DNA from 3 places in the Heyndrickxia sp. FW510-T9 genome. Region 2 is predicted to be linked to each of the others. Evidence: riboswitches for the same ligand, from Rfam matches in the RefSeq annotation. Region 2 holds a riboswitch; each other region holds the start of a gene.

Region 1 (5,614 bases), on a different contig from region 2:
AAAAACATGGATGTTCCCTTCAAATGCTTCATAAATTTCAGGTCCGAGACTTTCATAATACGTATCTGGATTAGCAAAGTTTTGGAACTGTCCTGGATAAAAAGCATCAGGAATCGTTTCTAATAATTCCTTCGCTTTAGCAATCGCGCCCCCCATGCCAAGTTCAGTAGGAGTATTTACCACTTTTGCCCCGAGTGCTCTCATTAATGTTTGCTTTTCGAAGCTGAATTTCTCTGGAACAACAAACACTGCCTGAACACCAAATTGAATGGCAGCAAGCGCAAGTCCTATTCCTGTATTTCCAGCAGTCGGTTCTATGATTGTTCCACCTTTTTTCAGCTTTCCTTCAGCAAACGCCCTTTTAAGCATATATTGTCCTAAACGGTCCTTCACACTTCCACCAGGATTAAAATACTCAAGTTTTGCAAATAAACGTACTCCTTCGGGCAAAGAAAAACTTGTAATCTCTACTATTGGTGTATTACCTATTAATTCATGCACATTTCGCGCGAATTTCATTTTAAAAACCTCATTTTATGGAAGGCTCTTTTCTTAAATTATGTTACTTTTGTAAATGAAAATCCTATTAACCATTTCATTCGGCTTAAGAACAGAAATTCTTTTAAGAAAAGATGCCCCGAAATTAAATCTAATTTGGGATAAAAAACAAATGACGAAAACCAATAACTGGTACGAAAACAGCCCTATGCAAAGATTTCTGTCCATTCATTTCTTTTAGATAACATTTTTCTAGCAATCTCTTGTGCACCTTCTAAGCTATGGCTAGTAGCCCATCCGCATTGTACTTCATTACATGCAGGAACTTCGGTTGCTGTAAGGACATCATTCAATGTTTTTTCAAGTATTTCTAGAACTGCTTCGTAATCATCATGATTGATGACCGATAAATAGAATCCAGTTTGGCAACCCATTGGGCTGATATCCACAATTTTATCGGTATGATTACGGCTAAATTCTGCCATCATATGCTCTAAAGAATGCAATGCAGGCATTTCCATATGCTCTTTATTTGGCTGGCAAAAACGGATGTCATATTTGTGAATAACATCTCCGTTCACCCCTTCTTTCACTCCAGCCAGACGTACAAATGGTGCTTTTACCTTTGTATGATCTAAATTAAAGCTTTCTACATTCATTTTCTTTTCAGTTGTCATGAGTTATTTCTCCCTTCTTTTTTGCATCGATTAACCAAACAAATGGATTTAATTTTGTAAAAGAGACCTCAAATCCGTATTTATCAAATATATGCTGTAAAACAGGAATGGTTGTATAGTATTCCCGTTGTAAATCTTCTGCAAGTCTATGAAAATTCCTCTTCAAAGAGTCGTTTATTTTTTCTTGTTTTGCTTCTTCTGTTGGAAAAATCGTATCCGCAAAAACAACCTTTCCGTTCTCTTTTAATATTTTGCTATATTTTTGGATAGCTAAATCCTTTTCCTCATCTGTTAAGTGATGAAAAGCATATGTGCTCACTATGGTATCTATAGCTGCTTCTATTTGCGGAAATTCAAGAAAATCTCCATCTAAAATAGTGATGTTTTTCATTTTTTGTTTTGCAATAGCTCGCATCCCTTCAGATGGCTCAATTCCAAATACATTCAGTCCTTTATTATTTAAAATAGCAGTTAAATTCCCAGTACCTACTCCAAACTCCAATACATTTCCAAAAGAATTTTCGGCTACTGTGGAAAGGATTTTATCGTAATCTATAAAAACTTCTTCATACTCGGGATCATTGCCAGTAACAGTTTGGTCATAAGAATGGGACCATTCATTAAAAAGCTCATTGAATTCTCTACCCAATTCAATTCCCTCATTTCCTATAAATTAACTCAGAATTAACTTTAGCATGATTTTAACTAAAGAGCAATTAAGAATAATTGGCAAGATACTTGGAGAATATGAGACCGATTCCTTTTCTTTTTTTCTTATATATATTACATTAATGATGAGGTGGTATTAATGACAATATTAAATGAAATTCTATCGTACAATAAGGAATTTGTTGAAAACAAAATGTATGAAGGATATACAACCACAAAGTTCCCTGACAAAAGATTAGTCATCCTAACATGTATGGATGCAAGATTAGTGGAGCTGTTACACAAGGCAACAAATACGAAAAACGGAGATGTGAAAGTGGTAAAAAACGCAGGAGCGATTCTTACCCATCCGTTTGGAAGTATTATGCGTAGTCTGCTTATCGCAGTATATGAGCTGCAGGCGGATGAGATTATGGTTATTGGTCATTATGGCTGCGGAATGAGTGGCTTAGATGGTGAGCATGTGATTGGTAGTATGAAACAAAGAGGAATATCAGAGGACACATTTAAAACACTTGAATATTCAGGAATTGATTTACATCAATGGCTTCAGGGCTTTGAAAATGTACAAGATAGTGTCCTACATAGTGTGAATATGATAAAGAATCATCCTTTATTGGCTGAAGGAGTTCCTGTTCATGGACTAGTTATCGATCCAGAGACAGGAAGGATAGATGTTGTTTCAAATGGATATGAATAAAGAAAATACCCCTGCATTCGCGGGGTTTTTTCTATTTACGTCTAATCCACTCTTTATTTTCGTTAATCCCATGTAATATATATTGAAGGTAATTAGTGGTATCTGAATTACGGCTTTTAATAATTTGCAGCATCTCTAAAAGTTCAAGAATTTGTCTTCTTGGAATATTGCAAAGAATATAATCAACGATTTGATCTCCTGGTAATTCAATCTCCTTTTTTTGATTCGCCAAAAACGTCAAGGAATTTGCTGGAAAAATATACGAATTTAATTGTTGTTTTATTTGATTATAGCTATATCTATCTGACTTATGATTTACTTCGATTAACATTTTCTTATAAATCCTTCTTTCTATATACAATTTTCCATGGCAAGAAAAAAATAATTGTAGGCACCAAAGTCATATGAACTTTGAAGTTTAAAATGGTAATTTTTGTCATTAGAGCTTCAGCTTAATGATTAGGAAAGGTGTGACGAGAAGCTAGGGGAACGGGTGATGACTTTTCGGTGAAGGGAGCCAAATAGCTGCTTACTTACTATAGAAAGGCTATTCCTTATAATAATATAACCAATATTGAATAGTAGGTTATTAAAGTTGTGCAACCCGGCGATCATCATTCTTATGAACCTAAGACCCGTAGCTTTGCGTCCCAATCTTTCGAAAGGTTTGCCAATATTAGTTTCTTTATATTCATTACAATATCACTATTTTATTACTCATATCAACAATTTTTAACAATAAATGATAGAGTTCGATAATTAAAGTAAACTTTCAAAACTATTTATATATTATATTATTTGTTATAATTTTTATTATTTATCATTTTTAAGGAGCTGATTCATTGCTACATCATTTAACTGCATTTCTGTATTTTGTTGCAAGTGAGATAAAAATACAGAAATGAGAGGGATAATAGATGATTTATGAATTACCGTTTCAAGATTTTAATAAGATGAATAGCTTATTTAAAAAACTTGAACTCCACCCAGTCATTAACGGTGTAATTAGTGGAACAAACCGTGGGAGAATTTTTGTGAATAATCTCGAAAAACCAACCACTGTATTAGTGTGGGCTATTAATGAGATGTTTTACTTAGCGGGCGACAGTCAAAATTCTTCCTTTCTTGATTCCTTGGAAAAATATATTATTGATGAAATTACCCCAAAAGCGCTGCAGATTGGTGAAGAGTATTTCAATTTGGAGCTAATTCCACATTTCAGCTGGGAAGCAGCTTTACGAAATATTTTTCGCAAAATTACAGTGCAGCAAGGAGAGCGTGTTCCTTTTAAGTTTCATAAGGATCGTTTTGAGTTGCTTCAAATGAAGAAAGTAGCACCTTTTGGATATGAAATTGCAAAAATAGATGAGACTATTTTACAAAAAGATTTGTCTCACATTATCCAAAACGAGATTCTTAAGTTTTGGAAAACGTTGGATTCATTTTTGGAAAACGGAATTGGCTATTGTGTTCTAAAAGACGAAGAAGTGATAGGAACATGTATTTCAGTATTTGTCGGTGGGAATGAATATGAGATTGGCATTAATACGTATAGTACGGAGCATCGTGGCAAGGGACTTGCAACATTAATGGCAACATCGTTCATCGAAGAATGCTTAGCTTTAGGAGGTAACCCTCACTGGACAACGGAAGTTTTTCGGAAGGATTCAATTGCCATTGCGGAAAAATTAGGCTTCGAAAAGCTAGACCATTATCCCGTATATTTTTTTCCATTGAAATGATAAAAAGACAAGGTGCGAACCTTGTCTTTTTACTCAACTATAATTTTAATAAAGGTAGATAGGGACTCTTGCGGTTTAATATAAACTAATTCTTCTTTTTGATTAAACTCAGAAGTTTTTGCCATCCAAGGCTCGATACAGACAAATTCCTTTCCTTGTTCAGTCCAACAAACTACATATTTAAATTCATCACCATATTCTAATGAAATCCTCTTATTTGCTTCCTTAAGTTTAAATTCTATTTCATTTTTCGTAGCGTCCAAAAGCATCAAGGATTCTTTTTTATCCGATAAATCAATTGTTCCTGTGAAAGCTTTTTCTTGATTATCGTTGTAGTCCAAATATTTTTTTGCATCAGAGCTTAATGTTAACGTTTTTTGAGACGTTTTGAAATATGGATGAAAGCCTGCATAAAATGGCATGTCTACACTGGAAAGATTTTTATACTCTTGTTCTATGATAAGTATATTCTCTTCTAAGATATATTTATAAATGACCTCAAAATCAAATGGATAAGATTTTCTCGTTTCCTCATTACTTTTTAAGCTTAAAGTAATGGATAATTCTCCTTCAGTGTTGGTTTTCACAATTTTCCACGGCAAATTTCTAGCAAATCCGTGATTTTTCATTTCATAAAGCCTGCCATGTAATTCATACTCGCCATTTTGCAATTGTCCACTTATCGGGAATAAGATCGGTATCCCTCCCCTAATGTTTGCTTCTCTATCTACGAGAGTTTCCCTGTTTAAATAAAGAATCTCAGTGCCACTGACCCCGAACTCTGTGATTATTCCACCACGTTCAGGAACTACTTTTATATACGAATCTCCATCCCTTAATTCGTATATTTTTAAACTATCTTCGATTCGTTGTTGAATAGAATACATTGCACCTATCTCCTTTTGTTCCTAAATCGTTGTTGTTGCTTCCATCCACTATTATGTCATATATTATTAACAGATTGCATTTGTTCGAAAAGGAGACCATTATGCGGAATAAAAAAAAGCAAATCATATTTTTTCTTATTTGCATTGTATTTATACTAGGTGGTTTACTCACCGGAATTTATTGGATGACACATGTTGACCAATTTAAGAAAAATGGTGCGAGTGGAATCAATACTGTTACTTATACTAAAAGAGTTATGTAGAAGGATTTGATAACTTACTTTGATTTGAGAAGGGGTAACGGGGATAGATTTGTGTGTTTCGTTACCGCTTTTCCACTTTTGCCTGGTTTTCGGGCACGATTCTTCGACTATTGTTACCGTTTCTCCACTTTAACCTGGTTTTCAGGCACGATTCTTCGACTATTGTTACCATTTCTCC
Region 2 (5,614 bases):
AAAATTAGATGCAATATTGACAGCTGCTTTTGAATTAGGAACTTCTGATATTCATTTAACAGTCGGAGTGCCCCCGATTATGAGACTTCATGGGGAATTGAAAAACTTTGGACAAGAGTCGTTGAAACCTGCAGATACAGAAGAAATGGCTAAAGCTATTATTCCAGATTCCATGTGGCAGGAATTTAAGGAATTTGGGGAACTTGATTTTTCTTATGGGATAGAAGGTGTTTCCAGGTTCCGAGTTAATGCCTATCACCAGCGCTCATGCATTAGTTTGGCGATTAGAGTTATTCCTAAACGGATTCCAACTTTTGATGAATTAGGCTTACCGAAAATACTTGGTGATCTTGCATTACTACCACAAGGTCTTATCTTAGTAACTGGACCGACGGGTAGTGGGAAATCAACAACATTGGCGGCAATGCTAGACTTAATGAACCGTACTGTAAAAAAACATATTATTACACTTGAGGATCCTATCGAATATTTGCATAAACATGGAACTTGTATTATAGATCAGCGAGAAGTAGGGTTTGATACGAAATCTTTTTCCAATGCGTTAAGAGCATGTTTAAGACAAGATCCAGATGTCATTTTAGTAGGAGAAATGCGTGACCTTGAAACGATATCAACTGCGATAACAGCTGCAGAAACGGGACATTTAGTTCTAGCAACATTGCATACTACTGACGCACCGACGACAATCGACCGTATTATAGATGTCTTTCCAGCAAGTCAACAAGCACAAGTAAGGATTCAATTAGCTTCTGTTCTCCGTGCTGTTATTTCACAAAGATTGTTTCATCATAAGGAGAAAAAAGCTCGAGTTGGAGCATTTGAGATTTTAATTAATAACCCAGCCATTCGCAATTTAATTCGTAATGAAAAAATCCATCAAATTCAAAGTGTAATGCAAACAAGTAAAGCAGCGGGTATGCAAACGATGCAATTGGCCATTCAAACGTTAATAGAAGATGGGGAAATTGCTAACAGTGATGCCAAACCTTATTTATTGGAAGGTGTACATTAATGGCTGTCTTTCAATATGATGGTAGAGATCGTAAGGGTGAGAAAGTAAAAGGAAAAATAAAAGCAGTCAACTACAATGAGGCTGTCTTAACAATGAAAGAGAATGGCATTGCCATTCGATCTTTAGTTGAATTAAAAGGAGTTTTATATAAAGATATAAATGTTTTAAAGCCGAAAGTTAAACATAAGGATTTAGTTATTTATATACGTCAATTCAGTACATTGATCAAAGCCGGTATTAGTGTTGTTGACTCGACCAAAATATTGGCAGAGCAAACGGGAAATCATGTTTTAAAACGTACACTATATAAATTGTATGAAGATATTCAATCCGGTAAAGCGTATTCGGAAGCTGCCGAAAATTTTCCGAGTATTTTTCCGCCCATGTTTATCAATATGATGAAAGCGGGAGAGGTTGGAGGACAAATAGAAGAAATTCTGGAAAGATTAGCTGTCTATTTTGAAAAACAACATCAAACAAGACAAAAAATTAAAGCGGCAATGTCATATCCCATTATACTAGCCATTATTTCTATCGTAGTAGTTATTTTTATGCTAGCTGTAATTGTCCCGAAATTTTCCGACATGTTTGCCTCTTTTAATGCTAAATTACCGGCAATTACACAATGGCTTCTAAATACAAGTCAGTTTGTCACCCAATATTTTTGGCTATTTCTACTTTTACCAGTGCTGTTTTTTATATGCTACCTTATGTTTGTCCGATCCACAAATGGTAGTTATTATTTAGATATGATGAAGTTAAAAATCCCGATTTTCGGAAAAATCATTCAAAAAGCAGCTCTAGCAAGAATGACTCGAACCTTAAGTACTTTATTCTCTTCATCTGTACCAGTATTGCAAGCAATCAGTATTGTTGAAAAAGTGGTGGACAATAAAGTGATTTCAAAAGTTTTAGGAGAATCAAAGGTTTACTTGGAAGAGGGGAAGTCGATCGCGGAGCCCATGCAAGATCATTGGGCAATTCCGCCACTAGTATCACAGATGATGATCTTAGGGGAGCAATCAGGTACTATGGATTATATGCTAGAAAAGGTAGCGGAATTTTATGAATCTGAGGTCGATCAGGCAACAGAGCAATTGAAATCACTTTTAGAGCCAATTCTGATTGTCTTTCTAGCAGGTATTGTCGGTACCATTGTTGCTGCCATAACCATCCCTATGTATAGTATTTTTCAAAATATCCAATGAATCGAACAAAAACACTGTTTGCAGAAAAATTTGTATTGTTTTGTAAAATAATGTTGTAATGTAAAGATTTGAGATAGTATAATAATTATAGATTTAATATAGTAATTGGAAGTGAAGAAGAGTCGTTTTTATTTGGGCACTTGAATGACTTGGAGCTTGTAGTGCAACCCGCCAATTTTTATGTTTATTAACCTATTAACATAGTAGCTTAATAAATATGAGGTTGGCTTTTTTAATACACTTTTGTATAAAAGGAGAAGATGAAATGAGAAGCAGACTGCAAAAAGTATGGAAGAACCAAAAAGGGATGACGCTAGTTGAGTTGTTAGCTGTAATTGTGATTTTAGCGATTATTACTGCAATCGCAGTACCTAGTATTGGTGGGATTATTAATAATACCAAAAAAAGTGCACATATATCGAATGGTTTGATGGTTATTAATGCAGCTAAGGTAGGGATTGCTGGACAAGATAGTAAATTACTGAATCTGGATAAAGACGGTACCGGAAAATTCACTGTAACTGTGCAACAATTAAATAATTTTGGATATTTGGATACTGTTCCTTCAGACCCTTCAGTTAAAGGTAAAAAGTATAATCCAACAGCAAGTACTGTTACAATAGAAAAAAATGGTGATAGTGGAAAATATTCATATAGTGTCGTATTATATCCAGCTGGAGATACTACTACTCCTTATGTAGATAATTCCGAAGATGGACTCAATAATGGAAAGGCAATAAAAAAATAAAGCAAAACAACATAGTAATAAAAAGGGGCATCCACTGCTCCTTTTTTTATAACAACTAAAACCCAGCATATGATAATATACAATTATATGAAAAGTTTCATAATCCAAAAAGGAGTAATCCCTTATAGCCAATGAACATATTCTGGACAATCTATTTTGCTATAGTAGGCTTCATCTTCGGTTCTTTTTTTAATGTAGTTGGGTTACGTATTCCGAAGAAAAAATCCATCGTGTACCCAAGCTCACAGTGTCCGTACTGTAAGCATAAATTAAGATGGTTTGAGTTGATTCCAGTGTTTTCATTTCTTCTTCAATTAGGAAAATGCCGTTCCTGTAAAGCATCGATTTCGTTCGTGTATCCAATAATGGAAGCAATAACTGGGTGTTTATTTGCTTTTTCATTTGCTAAATTTGGGTGGAGTTCAAATCTGTTGTTCGCGTTATTGCTCCTTTCCCTGGTCATTATCATTACCGTCTCAGATCTTGTATATATGATAATACCCGATATCATTCTATTAATTTTTACTATATTGTTTATATTTGCTAGGGTAATATTTCCTGCTGAACCATGGTGGGATTCTATAGTCGGTGCTATATTTGGGTTTGCCTTACTATTCCTTATTGCTATTATAAGCAAAGGAGCAATGGGTGGCGGAGATATTAAACTATTTTTTGTACTTGGTATAGTACTTGGACTGAAAAACACATTGTTAACCTTTTTAATCGCTACATTTCTTGGTGCGGTTTTTGGCGTATTGCTGATGTTAGCTAGAAAATATCAGAAGAGAAATCCTATTCCATTTGGTCCTTTCATTGGTGCAGGTGCGATAATCTCTTTCTTCTACGGAAATAATATAATTTCTTGGTATTTTAACTTGTTTATGTAATGGAGAGTGAAGTGAATGAGTCCACATATATTTTATAGACAACACCGGTTATTTCTAATGTTTACGGACCATTACGTTCGCTTTATTGTCACAGGGAAAAATAATATTATCCTTAAATTTGGACAAAAGTGTTTGCCTAATGGAGTTCTTCAAGATGGACAAATTGAGGATATTCTAACATTAAGTACATTACTAGAGCATTTTCTTCACGAAAACAAAATAAGACGACTACCGACTTATTTATGCTTACCAGATGGACATACGATAGCAAGAAAGATTCTCGTTCCAAAAGAAGTGCCTTCTGATGAATTGAAGGGCTATCTTTATATGTCTGTTGGAGAGAGCCTGCATCTACCATTTGAAGACCCAATCATGGAAGCAATAGAATTAAATGAGGAAATAGACCGTAGGGACGTACTAATGATATCTTCTCGTGAATCAGTTGTTCAACAGTATGTGAATTTGTTGAAAAAAATTAAATTAAAACCGGCTGTAATGGATTTATCCTTTCTATCTTTATATCGTTTATATTATCATTTGGATCTTGCCGGTCAGGATGAACATCTTTTAGTGGTGCAAATTCAATTATCCTATTTCCAATTATCGATTTTTCACCAGAATAAACCGCTGTATGTTCATCATGTTCATTTTAATGATAAATTAGATTTAGAGTTTCAAAGGACAAGATACACATATGAAAATTGGACAGTGCAAGAGAATCCGCAACATATTGAAGGACAATTGCAACAAATAGAACAGGAAGTAGAGCGAATTCGTAATTTTTATCAGTTTAATTTAACAAATGGACAGCATGAAATTAATGCAATATTAATAGCCGGAGAACATCCCTATAATAACTATTTTGCTGAGCGTATAAAAGAAAATAGTAGTATCAAGGTTCAATCTCTTACAGATTCACTATTTCAAACAAGAAAGAATATTAATGTACCTCCAGTTTTTTCAGAAAGTATCGGTTTAACTTTAAAGTAGGTGTATATGCATGCTAGTAGATATTAATCTTATTGAAAAAAAGCACCGCCCAAAGTTGTATTGGATTATTGTAACGGGTTTGTTAATTTTTTTGGTTATCGCCTTTTCCGCTTGTTATTCGTACTATATGTCACTCAAACAGCAAGAAGTTGGGTTAAATAGACAATTAATTTATGAAAGACAACTAAATAAAATTCAACAAAATGGTACTAAAGATAAGGACCAGCTGGCCGTTCAAAATTTAAAAAAAGAAATACAATGGGCTAAAGATTACCCGATTTCTACCGTCAAAATGTTAAAAAATATAATAGAGCTATTGCCTACAAGAGGATTTATCACCAATTTTTCATTACAGGACGATCGTTCCGTTCATTTAATTGTGCAATTCGATACTAGCAGTGATTCTGCCTATTTTCTGAAATACTTAAATGAAGCAAAATTTGTTCAAAATGCAGAAATTGAAAATATTACCACTTCTAATCTCGATACTTCTAGTACAAATACATTACCTAGATATTTTGCAAAATATACGATAAAACTTAACGAAAACTATTTGAAAAATAAGGATGGAAAGGAAGAATAGAAAATGGTTGCAAAAAAACTTAAAGTATATTTAACTATCGCCATCTTTCTATTGATCTTTAGTTTTTCAACTTTATTTTTTATACAAAAAGTCATTCCTGCCAAGAAAAACATTCAAGTACTAAAACATGAATTACAGGGAGAGAAAGTAAAGCCTATTATAAAA
Region 3 (5,614 bases), on a different contig from region 2:
GAGATGTATAAAAGGAAGTAATTAATTCAAGGTCGTCACATGAATACCCTGTTTCCTCTTCTAATTCTCTAATTGCTGTTACTTCTGGTTTCTCTCCTGGCTCTAATTTTCCTGCAGGAATTTCAATAAGTGCACGATCCAGCGGTTTTCGATATTGATCAACTAAGACAATTCTTTCATCCGGTGTAATTGCCAAAATAGCAACTGCACCAGGATGCTTTATAATTTCCCTTTTAGAAAAATTACCATTCGGTAGCTGGACTTCATCTACTTGTAATCGAACAACTTTCCCCTCGAAAATTTTCTCCGACTTAATTGTTTTTTCCGCAAATTTATGCATCATTAACTCTCCTTGTTCTATTCCATAGTCTATTATTCATACATTTTAACAAATAAGAAAAGCGGAGGCGAATGTCAAGCCCTCCGAAAAAAGGAGACATACCTGTGAAAATCTATGTATATGCAAAGGGGATTACGATGAGTGGAAAAGCATGGGAAATTAGAGAGCAATTAAAATTATATAGAAAACAGTATTACTATGTTCATGATTGGATTAAGAAAGTCAACAAATAGCAAATGTTTTGCGAACTAATAGTATTTTTCGCTAAAATAGAGAAAATAAAGCGAAAGGAAAAATAAAATGAAAAAAAATAGACTAGGAACTTCTGATTTATATATTTCTGCGCTTGGATTAGGATGTATGTCACTAGGGACTAACGAAAAATATGCAAAAGAAATGATAGACGCCGCGCTAGAGGAAGGCATCAATTATTTTGATACTGCTGATTTGTATGATTTTGGGGTAAATGAGGAGATTGTTGGGAAATCATTAAAGCATGTTCGCGATAAGGTGATTTTAGCTACAAAAGTAGGAAATCGCCCGAATAAAGATCATTCAGGATGGAGCTGGGATCCTTCGAAAAAGTATATAAAGGAAGCTGTAAAAGAAAGCCTAAGAAGGTTACAAACCGATTATATTGATTTATATCAATTGCACGGTGGTATGATTGAAGATAATATTGATGAAACAATTGAAGCATTTGAAGAGTTAAAATCGGAAGGAATTATTCGATTTTATGGCATTTCCTCTATCCGTCCCAATGTTATTCGTGAGTATGCGAAAAATTCTTCCATTGTCAGTATTATGATGCAATACAGTCTTCTGGACAGACGACCGGAGGAATTGTTTCCATTTCTTGCGGACCACGAAATAAGCGTAGTAACAAGAGGCCCGCTCGCTAAAGGCTTATTAAGTGAGAAGTGGCTGAATAAACTTTCCGACAAAGGGTATTTAGATTACTCTAATCAAGAACTTCGAGAATCGCTAACTAGCATACAAGAAAAATTAGTCTCTAACAAAAGGTCCATAACTGACTTAGCTGTACAATTTAACTTAGCAAATGAAGTAGTCACATCGGTTATTGCAGGAGCAAGTTCAATTGAACAAATAAAGAAAAACGCACAAGCGGTAAATTCCAATCCTTTAACCACAGAGGAAAGAAAGATACTCCTTACTTTGACGAAGGATACTACTTATCAAGAACACCGTTAAGTTTTGGAATTAACCTTTTTTGTGAACAAAATAGATAGATGGTCGATATGCTTGAACAAGCCTTAGATTACGAATAACAGCGAAGTGAGAGCATTTCGTCCAACAGCTATATATTCTGCCTATGATGTGTAACTCATTATCATTTAATTTAAAAAGTTTTCAACAATTTCTTAATCTTTTTTACAAAATGTTCGTCTTTTTTCATATTAAGTGTAAGATAAAAGAAGCGATAAAATTCCTTTCAGAATGCTTTTTGATATATTTCGACAAAATAGTTTAAATTATCTAAATATTCACCTTTTTCACATTCCACTTTAAAAGTTTTTTCATTATTTCGACATCGACATTTTTTTCGAGAATCGCGTTTTTATTTTCTGTATACTCAAAAATGTAGACAAAAAGTAGTGGATAAATAGAATGGGGAATTATCAGAAAAGGGCAAACTTATTGAAAAATAAGGACGCAAAGTCACAGGTCTAAAGTTAATACGATGACGGCTGGGCTACCTGAAATACATCGTATTTTAGGAGGTTAAAATGGAAAAGAAATTAGATGTTAATTCAAAAAAACTGGATCAAGAATGGGTTGATTTAATTTTAGCGGCACTAGATATGGGAATTACTGTGCAAGAAATAAAAGACTTCTTTGATAAAAAGTCAACTGAATTAGAAGTAATGTAAAAATCTTTGCTCTACCATTCTATCATACATATTTTATTTTACTTCTTGATATCGATATTTCAATTCTTATAATTTTTTTACAAAACCGTTCTAAATATGGAACCACGATTTCGTTATATGCTATAATAAAGCGAAGGATGTTGACATAATTATGATTGGACAACGCATAAAGAATTTTAGATTACAAAAGCAATTATCATTATCAGAGCTTGCTGAAAGGGCGGGTATCGCAAAATCATATCTTAGCTCCATCGAAAGAAACATTCAATCCAATCCATCAGTTCAATTTCTCGAAAAGGTATCGGCAGTTCTAGGTGTTTCTGTTAATTCTTTACTTCATGATGAAGGTGAAGAAGGAACAGACAATATTGAATTAGATTCTGAATGGGAAAAACTAGTACTAGATGCGATGAAATCAGGGGTTTCAAAAACTGAATTTCGTGAGTTTCTAGAATTTAACAAATGGAAAATAAATAATAAATAAAGCGTTCAATGATTAATCCCACTTGAACGCTTTTTTGTTTTTCTTATTTAAACTTCTTCCAATCCATTGGATTTTCGTTTAATAATTCTGCAAATGATTTATTCTTCTCTCTTTTTCTTCTTTCTTCTTTCTTACGTTCTTCCTCTTGAAGTTTTTGATTGTCTTCTTCCAGTTCTAGTTCAGCTTGAGCTTGTTTTAGCTTTAATAAAATTTCATTATTTAATGTATCTTGTAAGGTTAGCAACTCATTCGGTTTTTCTTTTTTTCGATGATGTTTTTGCGGTTTATTTGATTTTGCCATTGTATTTTCTCCTTTATAAAAGGCTCTTTTTTTAAACTTGGCTGCTTTTGTAAAGTAAATCTTATATGCTCTTCATTCTCTATAAGAATAGGTATCCTTTTTAAGAAAAGATGCCCCGAAACTAATTCTAAGTTAGGATTTAAAATAAATTACGAACGTTAAAATCGGGTTTTGGATTTTAACAATTTATACGAAAACTGGCCTATTAAAATAAAAAATGAAGAAGGAGAGTCAGGTTTTTTCACCTACTCTCCATTCATTTTACTACAGTCCGTTAATAAGCATCTACTTTTACATCCTCTGGAACGATTAAAGATGGTTCTGTTGAAGAAAGTATCTCTTCTACCGTGTACCCTGTTGCCACTTCTCTTAAAACAAGTCCTTCCGATGATACATCGATTACTGCTCGGTCCGTAATAATTCGATTCACAACCCCCTTACCTGTTAAAGGAAGACTGCAATTCTTTAAAATTTTCGATTCACCATTTTTATTCACATGGTCCATTATTACTATAATTTTTTTGGCACCATGAACTAAATCCATGGCTCCGCCCATTCCCTTGATCATCTTCCCTGGAATCATCCAATTCGCCAAATCACCTGACTCCGATACTTCCATGCCACCCAATATCGCTACATTTATGTGCCCACCGCGAATCATGGCAAAAGATTCCGCACTATCAAAATAGGCGGATCCCGGTATAGCTGTAACGGTTTCTTTTCCTGCATTGATTAAATCAGCGTCGATTTCATCCTCTGTTGGATACGGACCAATACCGAGTAAGCCATTTTCCGATTGTAAAACAACTTGTTTATTTTCTGATATATAATTGGCGACTAAAGTAGGCATACCAATCCCTAGATTTACATAATGCCCATCTTCAATTTCCTTCTCCGCTCTTCTAGCAATCTTTTCACGTACTGAACCTTTATCTGCAGACATACTTCTCTCTCCCTTCCCCGGTGTTTATTTGCTGATTGTTCTTCTTTCAATCCGTTTTTCTTGATTTCCTTGTATGATTCGCTGTACATATATACTCGGAGTATGAATGAAATTTGCATCCAATTCACCAATTTCATAGAGATCCTCTACCTCTGCTATTGTAATCTTTCCCGCAGCAGCAATCATTGGATTAAAATTTCGTGCTGTTTTGTTGTATACTAAATTCCCCATTTTGTCGCCTTTCCAAGCACGAACGAGACTAAAATCTGCCGTCAAGGCTTCCTCAAGAACATACTCTTTACCATTAAGGATGCGAGTCTCTTTTCCTTCTGCAATCGGTGTTCCCACACCAGCAGGAGTATAAAATGCAGGGATTCCTGCTCCACCTGCACGAATTTTTTCGGCTAAGGTGCCTTGTGGTGTTAATTCTACTTCCAATTCCCCAGCTAATACTTGGCGTTCAAATTCTTTATTTTCACCAACATATGAACCTATCATTTTCTTTATTTGTTTATTTTGTAAAAGTGGCCCTAGCCCCCAATCGTCTACTCCACAGTTATTGGAAATAACCGTTAAATCCTTTACACCTTTTTCGACGAGTGCAAGAATTAAATTTTCTGGAATACCGCAAAGTCCAAATCCACCAACCATTAATGTCGCGCCATCATGAATATCTGCAACCGCTTCTTGGAAGGATGTATATACTTGTTTCAAATTTTCTCTCTCCCTTCTATTCTACTAAGCTAATTCAACAATTGTTGCTACCCCTTGTCCTCCGCCAATGCAAAGTGTAGCAAGCCCATTTTTTGCTTGTCTTCTTTGCATTTCATGAATAAGTGTTACTAGAATTCTTGCCCCACTTGCTCCAATTGGATGACCAAGCGCAATCGCCCCGCCATTTACATTTAAAATCTCTTTATTAAATCTTAGCTCTCTGTCAACTGCCAGCGATTGTGCAGCAAATGCTTCATTTGCTTCAATTAAATCCATATCCTCTAAGGATATCTGTGCCTTTTCTAAAGCCTTTTTCACCGCCGTTACCGGACCAATGCCCATAACACTTGGATCTACTCCTGCATTGGCATTTGCTTTTATCGTAACAAGTGGTTTAATACCTAGTTCATTTGCTTTTTGCTTTGACATAACTACTACCGCTGCCGCCCCATCGTTTATTCCAGAAGCATTTCCAGCTGTCACTGAACCATCCTTTTTAAAAGCAGGTCTTAAGGAACTTAATTTTTCTACTGTTGTACCTTTTTTAGGGTATTCGTCCGTATCAAAAATGATTGGTTCACTTTTCCTTTGCGGAATTTCTACTGCGACAATCTCCGCTTCGAACTTTCCTTCTTCAATAGCCTTCACTGCTTTTGCTTGACTATCTGCAGAAAATTGATCCTGTTCCTCTCGGGAAAGTTGATAGCGATCACAAAGATTTTCTGCTGTTATTCCCATATGATAATCATTGAAAGCACACCACAGCCCGTCTTGAATCATGCTATCGATTAGTTTCTGGTCTCCCATTTTAAACCCGTCTCGCGCATTTTTCAGTAAATAAGGTGCCTGACTCATATTTTCCATTCCGCCGGCAACAATTATGTCAGCATCTCCCGCTACGATTGCTTGCGCAGCAAGATGAACAGCCTTTAATCCCGAC

The links. Region 2 has a riboswitch for cyclic di-GMP ahead of AC3WJF_RS04195 (prepilin-type N-terminal cleavage/methylation domain-containing protein). Riboswitches for the same ligand answer to the same signal wherever they lie in the genome.
Region 1: it holds a riboswitch for cyclic di-GMP, as region 2 does, so the genes downstream of both, AC3WJF_RS08780 (hypothetical protein) here and AC3WJF_RS04195 (prepilin-type N-terminal cleavage/methylation domain-containing protein) in region 2, are expected to answer to the same signal.
Region 3: it holds a riboswitch for cyclic di-GMP, as region 2 does, so the genes downstream of both, AC3WJF_RS05705 (anti-repressor SinI family protein) here and AC3WJF_RS04195 (prepilin-type N-terminal cleavage/methylation domain-containing protein) in region 2, are expected to answer to the same signal.

What each region holds. Positions count from the first base shown of each region.
Region 1 covers NZ_JBYSWK010000012.1:98,962-104,575, forward strand. The annotation lists gene AC3WJF_RS08760 (PLP-dependent cysteine synthase family protein) at 1-519, opposite strand, end outside; gene AC3WJF_RS08765 (S-ribosylhomocysteine lyase) at 705-1,175, opposite strand; gene AC3WJF_RS08770 (class I SAM-dependent DNA methyltransferase) at 1,165-1,824, opposite strand; gene AC3WJF_RS08775 (beta-class carbonic anhydrase) at 1,984-2,544, shown strand; gene AC3WJF_RS08780 (hypothetical protein) at 2,576-2,875, opposite strand; cyclic di-GMP riboswitch class I at 3,140-3,226, opposite strand; gene AC3WJF_RS08785 (GNAT family N-acetyltransferase) at 3,462-4,286, shown strand; gene AC3WJF_RS08790 (aldose epimerase family protein) at 4,316-5,173, opposite strand; gene AC3WJF_RS08795 (hypothetical protein) at 5,275-5,436, shown strand.
Region 2 covers NZ_JBYSWK010000005.1:57,260-62,873, forward strand. The annotation lists gene AC3WJF_RS04185 (type IV pilus twitching motility protein PilT) at 1-1,033, shown strand, start outside; gene AC3WJF_RS04190 (type II secretion system F family protein) at 1,033-2,241, shown strand; cyclic di-GMP riboswitch class II at 2,340-2,423, shown strand; gene AC3WJF_RS04195 (prepilin-type N-terminal cleavage/methylation domain-containing protein) at 2,507-2,989, shown strand; gene AC3WJF_RS04200 (prepilin peptidase) at 3,121-3,876, shown strand; gene pilM (type IV pilus biogenesis protein PilM) at 3,892-4,866, shown strand; gene AC3WJF_RS04210 (hypothetical protein) at 4,877-5,449, shown strand; gene AC3WJF_RS04215 (hypothetical protein) at 5,453-5,614, shown strand, end outside.
Region 3 covers NZ_JBYSWK010000007.1:71,838-77,451, reverse strand. The annotation lists gene AC3WJF_RS05720 (NUDIX hydrolase) at 1-343, opposite strand, end outside; gene mciZ (Z-ring formation inhibitor MciZ) at 445-573, shown strand; gene AC3WJF_RS05710 (aldo/keto reductase) at 641-1,552, shown strand; cyclic di-GMP riboswitch class I at 1,980-2,062, shown strand; gene AC3WJF_RS05705 (anti-repressor SinI family protein) at 2,089-2,232, shown strand; gene AC3WJF_RS05700 (helix-turn-helix domain-containing protein) at 2,384-2,716, shown strand; gene AC3WJF_RS05695 (YqkE family protein) at 2,760-3,017, opposite strand; gene AC3WJF_RS05690 (CoA transferase subunit B) at 3,292-3,960, opposite strand; gene AC3WJF_RS05685 (CoA transferase subunit A) at 3,985-4,674, opposite strand; gene AC3WJF_RS05680 (acetyl-CoA C-acetyltransferase) at 4,699-5,614, opposite strand, start outside.